Regions from separate parts of the Gordonia sp. LMA484 genome, predicted to be linked through region 3. Evidence: predicted binding sites of a transcription regulator. Region 3 holds the regulator's gene; each other region holds the start of a gene.

Region 1 (2,203 bases), 3.1 Mb from region 3:
AATACTGTTGGGCCTCGGCGGCCAACCGGATCACATCGGTGATCGGCAACAGCGACCCGGTGGCGGTGGTGCCGAATCCGGTCTCCCGGATCAGATCGGTGAGGTCGGCCTTGACGATCAGCTGCACCGGCAACCCCCGATGGGATTTGCCCAGCAACCCATCTGCAAACACTGCCCGCAACAAGGCCGCCAACGCATCATGATTCCGTTGGGCCTGGGTGCGGGTGTCGCGGGCGGCGGCCGCTTTCAACGCCTCGGGGTCGGCGTCCTCCTCGGCACCCGAAGGGGCGTCGGGATCCTCGGGGTTGTTGAGACCGGGTTTGGCCCACGCGGCCAGCATCATCTCCAGCAACGCCCGGGTCTCCGGATCCAGATGGCCGGTCAGTTTCGACATCTGCTGCGCGTTCTGCCGATTCAGCCACAGATTCCGCTTACGTTTCCGATCACTGTCGTCGGTCAACTCGCCATCCGGATCCAGATGCGCCAACACCCGCTGACCCAGGATCACGATCTCATCCGGGGTGTGTTTGACCGCCAACTCGGCCAACGACGCCTCGGCGGCCACCTTCTTGTCGTGGGGCGCCTGCTGCGGGATCGTCTCCAGAATGTCGATCACCGTACTCAGATGCGCCGGCCCGACCTCACCGGCCGCGAACGCCGCCGCCAACTCCGGAAAGCGAGGTTCGGCGCACTGCCCACCCAACTGCCGCATCCGCCCGGTCGCCGCGATCTGATCCTTCCGCCGACCAGGTTCGGAGACCCGCACCTCGACATTGAGGAAGTTCGTCAAACTCCGAAACCCCATCGCCCGCGGCACACCCCGATCCGACAACTCCAGAATCTGGCGATTACCCTCGAACAACTGCCGATTGACCGCCCGCTCCGAGGCCCGCGCCACCGCCAGCACCTCCGCATCACTACAGCGCGTCAGATCCGCCGCCGCCAACCGATCCAACACCGCATGCAACTCGGTGAGCAGACCCGGCACCTCCGACAACGACTCCTGCGCGTCCTGCGTGTTCGGCTCGGCCATACCCACCCCCCAGCGGACCATCGTTCGAATATACGTTCGAGAGTAGACCTCATTCGGGCGTCCCGCAAGTGTCATCTCTCAGGACATCGGTGACAGTTCTGCATCAGGACATCGGTGACATCACACGCCCCTTGAATGAGCCGACGATGAGGCCTGCTCGACCGTCACATCGCCATCAACGCGGACTGGTCCTCGGCGTCGTCGCGCAACCGGTCGATCACCTCACGCGTGTGCTCGCCATGTTGCGGCGGCGCGGTCCGTAGCGGTGGCCTTACACCGGAGTAGCTCACGGGAAAGCCGATCTGCCGCAGCTCTCCCGTGTGATGAGCGACGGTGCCGATCATTCCGATCGCCTCGGTGTGCGGGTCCGCGTAGATCTCGTCGAGATGACGGATGGGCGAGACCGGCACCCCGTGCTGTTTGAGAAGCGCGCACCAGTGCACCACCGTGCCGGCGGCGAACACCTCGGACAGGACCTGTTCCAACTTCTCCCGGTTCTCCACACGATCGCGGTTGCGCCAGAACTCCTCGCACTGTGCCAGCTCGGGGCGTCCGATGGCCGCGCACAACGAATCCCACAGGGCGTCGTTGCCAACCGCGATCACGAAGTACCCGTCAGAGGCCGGAAACGCTTGATAAGGAGCCAGATTGGGGTGCGCCGAGCCCATGCCGTGCGGGCGGTGACCGTCGGCGAAGTAGTTGGTCGCCCAGTTGACGTGCATGGCCAGCTGGCATTCATAGAGTGACGTGGTGACGTACTGGCCGCGTCCGGTGCGGGCTCGCTCGACCAGCGCGGAGAGCACCCCGATGACACCGAACAGCCCGGCCCCGAGGTCGCCCATGGCATAGCCGGCCTTCATCGGCGCCCCGCCGGGCTCACCGGTCAGCGACATCAGTCCGCCGGCCGCCTGGGCGATCATGTCGTAGCCGGGTTCGTCGCGTAGCGGACCTTCCTCGCCGAACGCTGAGATGTGCAACACCACCAGGTGCGGGTGGCGGGCGGAGAGATCCCGGTAGTCGAAGATCTTCTGCAGGCTGCTGCCCGGCCGGAAGTTCTCCACCACCACGTCGGCGTCGGCGAGCATGCGGTCGATGAGCTGTTGCCCCTCTTCGCTTTTCAGGTCGACGGTTACGGACTTTTTCCCGCGGTTGACGGCAAGGTAGTAGGTG
Region 2 (2,203 bases), 810 kb from region 3:
CCGGCTGATCACAGCCGGGTGCCGAGCACACCTCCCCATCCGGGCGGGCGAACGACGCCAACCGTTGAGCCCGGGTGGCACACCGTTTGGCCTGCCCGAAATACAAGGGCTGCGGGCTCGCATCGGCGAACACCGCCAAATACTGTTGGGCCTCGGCAGCCAACCGGATCACATCGGTGATCGGCAACAGCGACCCGGTGGCGGTGGTGCCGAATCCGGTCTCCCGGATCAGATCGGTGAGGTCGGCCTTGACGATCAGCTGCACCGGCAACCCCCGATGGGATTTGCCCAGCAACCCATCTGCAAACACTGCCCGCAACAAGGCTGCCAACGCATCATGATTGCGTTGGGCCTGGGTGCGGGTGTCGCGGGCGGCGGCCGCTTTCAGCGCCTCGGGGTCGGCGTCTTCTTCGGCACCCGAAGGGGCGTCGGGATCCTCGGGGTTGTTGAGGCCGGGTTTGGCCCACGCGGCCAGCATCATCTCCAGCAACGCCCGGGTTTCCGGATCCAGATGGCCGGTCAGTTTCGACATCTGCTGCGCGTTCTGCCGATTCAGCCACAGATTCCGCTTACGTTTCCGATCACTGTCGTCGGTCAACTCGCCGTCCGGATCCAGATGCGCCAACACCCGCTGACCAAGGATCACGATCTCATCCGGGGTGTGTTTGACCGCCAACTCGGCCAACGACGCCTCCGCGGCCACCTTCTTGTCATGCGGCGCCTGCTGCGGGATCGTCTCCAGAATGTCGATCACCGTACTCAGATGCGCCGGCCCGACCTCACCGGCCGCGAACGCCGCCGCCAACTCCGGATAGCGTGGCTCGGCGCACTGCCCACCCAACTGCCGCATCCGCCCGGTCGCCGCGATCTGATCCTTCCGCCGACCCGGTTCGGAGACCCGCACCTCGACATTGAGGAAGTTCGTCAAACTCCGAAACCCCATCGCCCGCGGCACACCCCGATCCGACAACTCCAGAATCTGGCGATTGCCCTCGAACAACTGCCGATTGACCGCCCGCTCCGAGGCCCGCGCCACCGCCAGCACCTCCGCATCACTACAGCGCGTCAGATCCGCCGCCGCCAACCGATCCAACACCGCATGCAACTCGGTGAGCAGACCCGGCACCTCCGACAACGACTCCTGCGCGTCCTGCGTGTCGTGCGTGTTCGGCTCGGCCATACCCACCCCCCCAGCGGACCATCGTTCGAATGTGTGTTCGAGAGTACAGCAGATTTGTTACTCCGACAAGCTCCTGATCGACAGAGTTCGTAACCATATCGACGGCACCAAGTCGGCGGGGATCACACCATTCCGCACTGGTGAAAGCCCTATCCTTACCACTGTCGGGGGCTGCGAACTCTGGATCGGTGGTGCTCTATGGCCGCAGGTGTCACGTGCGGGTCCTGCGGCACGGGTCTGCGCGACGGCGCCAGGTTCTGCGACCGGTGCGGGGCTCCGGTGGCAACGGTCGCCGATCGTGCGGAGTACAAGCAGGTGACGGTGCTCTTCGCCGATGTGGTCCGATCGATGGGTATCGCTGCCGCAGTCGAACCGGAGCGCTTCCGGGAGATCATGACCGGGTTGGTCGAGCGGGCGGCGATCGTTGTCGAACGCTACGGAGGGACCGTCGACTACACCGGTGACGGAGTGATGGCGGTGTTCGGTGCGCCGGTCGCAGTGGAGGACCATGCTGCGCGGGCGTGCCTGGCGGCCTTGGAGATCCAACGGCAAGCCGACGGCCTTGCGGCGGAAGTATCTCGCATCGATGCAGTGGACTTGCGCGTGCGGGTTGGGCTGAACTCAGGTCAGGTGATCGCAGGAGAACTCGGCTCGGGATCGTTCGGCTACACAGCGATAGGGGAGCAGGTCGGGTTCGCGCAACGCATGGAGTCGGTGGCCCCGCCGGGCGGCGTGATGTTGTCGGAGTCGACCGCTCGGTTGGTCGACGGCCTCGCCGTGCTGGCGGAGCCGGAGTGGGTACACATCAAGGGCGCGGATGAACCGGTGCGTGCACGACGGTTGCTGGCGGTTCGCCGACGCCACGGGGTGGTTGGGCGTACCGGGGCCCGACTGGTCGGCAGGCATCGGGAGATGGCAATGTTCGACACTCTCGTCGACGGCGCGATCGCCGGGCGCGGTTCGATCGTGAACGTGGTGGCACCGCCCGGTATCGGCAAGAGCCGTATTGCACGGGAGGTTGCC
Region 3 (2,203 bases):
CGTGTGCCCGCGCCGAGACGGACCCGCTCCTGCTCGCCGGTACGCGTGCGCCCGCTTCGCGTCGGCTCGGTGCTTGCCGAGTCGGTGCGTGCCGAGTCGGTGCGCTCGCGCTCGATGCGCACACGCTCGGCGCGCACGGGCTCCGTTCGTTCAGACCTGGACACCGCCCCGTCCGGGGTGCGTGTGCTGCGCGTGAGGGTCCCAGTGCTCATCGTGTCCTCCTCGGCTCCCGATCGACCGGACTGTCGATCACGTGTTCGACGGAACGTATGTTCGATTAGTATCACGGCAGACCGACAATGTCTCGACACGCGTCGAACAAATGTTTGAACATGTCGGGATGTTCGGATACTGTCGGCGCTGTAGCAAGGCAACATCCAGCAGGTTTCCGAAAGGAACCGGGCAGGCGCCCCCACATGACGGACGCCGAGAGGGAGGACACCGATGAGTGACAAAGCCGGCGGACGGCGTGACGCCACCCGTGGGACCGACGAGACCGGGGGCGCGACGACGGTTGATCCCGAGGTCGCCGAGGCGAACCTCACCGCCCGCCAGCGGGGTGTGCTGGAGTACATCCGCACGTCGGTGCGTGAACGTGGATATCCGCCCAGCATCCGCGAGATCGGCGAGGCGGTCGGACTGACCTCCACCTCGTCCGTCGCACATCAGCTACGGACTTTGGAGCGCAAGGGCCTGCTCAAACGCGATCACAATCGGCCTCGCGCCGTCAACATCCAGGACGGCGAGCAGCACACGCCGCCGGGCGGCACGGCCGCACCGGCCGGTGGCTCAGAACTGCCGACTCCCACCTTCGTACCCGTACTCGGACGCATCGCCGCGGGCGGACCGATCCTCGCCGAGGAGGCCGTCGAGGACGTCTTCCCGCTCCCCCGTGAGCTCGTCGGCGACGGGTCGCTCTTCCTGCTGCGCGTGGTCGGCGAATCGATGATCGATGCAGCGATCTGCGACGGCGATTGGGTCGTGGTGCGACAGCAGAACGTGGCCGAGAACGGTGACATCGTCGCGGCGATGATCGACGGCGAGGCAACCGTCAAGACGTTCAAGCGCAAGGACGGTCACGTCTGGCTGATGCCACACAACGCGATGTTCGAACCGATCCCCGGCGACAACGCCGCCATCCTGGGTAAGGTCGTCACGGTGATGCGCCGGGTGTGAACGGTGGGCCCGGCCCGGGGCCCGGTACCGGGCCGCCACGAGCCGGCCGGTCGGGCCTCCATGGAAGCCCGACCTGATGACGCTAGGCGTCCAACGCCGCCGTCGCCGCCGCACGCGCAGCGGCCGGGTCGGACGTGCGTAATGCCGCCTGGGCCGCAACCTGGCACTGGTCCATGCTGACCGCTCCGAGTCGGGCTCCCACCGCGGCCGCCGCGGCTGGAGCCGACGACAGCGACGTGACACCCATCCCGACCAGCACGCACGCCAGCACCGGGTCTGCTGCGGCCTCGCCACACACGCCCACCGACTTGCCCACTTCGGAACCCGCGCGCGCCACGGTTGCGATCAACGACAGCACCGCAGGCTGCCAGGGGTCGGTCAGGCCGGCGAGTTCGGCCGACATCCGATCCGCCGCCATCGTGTACTGGGTGAGGTCATTTGTCCCGATCGACACGAAATCGACTTCGGCCAGTATGGATTCGGCAAGAATCGCGGCCGCGGGCACCTCCACCATCACACCGGCGATCAGTCCGCGCGCACGCACCTCGGCGGCGAACTCCGCGGCCTCGGCCGCCGACGCGATCATCGGCGCCATCACCCAGGCGGTCGATTCGCGGCCATTCGCCGCAGCGGCGATCGCATCGAGCTGAGCGGTGCGGATCTCGGGATGTTCCTGGGCAATCCGATTGCCCCGCACGCCCAGCGCGGGGTTGGCCTCGTCCAGTTGGGTGACGAACTTGAGCGGTTTGTCGGAGCCGGCGTCGAGCGTGCGGATGACCACCTTCTGTCCGTCGAAAGCATCCAGCACCTCGCGGTAGAGGCTTGTCTGTTCCTCTACCGTCGGCGCGTCCGCGCGATCAAGGAAGGCGAGTTCGGTGCGGAACAACCCGACACCTTCCACCGGATAGGCGGTGGCGGTCCGCGCCGACGCTCCGTCCGCGACGTTGGCCAACACCGAGATCCGGCGTCCGTCGGCGGTTTGCCCAGGCCCGGACCAGTCGGCGACCAGCTCCGCCGCCCGACGACT

Evidence for each region. Region 3 encodes LexA, which represses DNA repair genes until DNA is damaged. Its sites were predicted from a motif close to CGAACANNTGTTCG; they were not measured.
Region 1: the regulator LexA is predicted to act here: its motif matches at 1,059-1,072, upstream of AC4AMJ_RS26255 (HNH endonuclease signature motif containing protein).
Region 2: the regulator LexA is predicted to act here: its motif matches at 1,207-1,220, upstream of AC4AMJ_RS08765 (HNH endonuclease signature motif containing protein).

Annotation. Positions count from the first base shown of each region.
Region 1 is NZ_CM176700.1:5,907,271-5,909,473, reverse strand. It holds gene AC4AMJ_RS26255 (HNH endonuclease signature motif containing protein) at 1-1,054, opposite strand, end outside; gene AC4AMJ_RS26250 (CaiB/BaiF CoA transferase family protein) at 1,198-2,203, opposite strand, start outside.
Region 2 is NZ_CM176700.1:2,023,809-2,026,011, reverse strand. It holds gene AC4AMJ_RS08765 (HNH endonuclease signature motif containing protein) at 1-1,180, opposite strand, end outside; gene AC4AMJ_RS08760 (AAA family ATPase) at 1,379-2,203, shown strand, end outside.
Region 3 is NZ_CM176700.1:2,829,816-2,832,018, forward strand. It holds gene AC4AMJ_RS12425 (LysM peptidoglycan-binding domain-containing protein) at 1-212, opposite strand, end outside; gene lexA (transcriptional repressor LexA) at 445-1,176, shown strand; gene ptsP (phosphoenolpyruvate--protein phosphotransferase) at 1,259-2,203, opposite strand, start outside.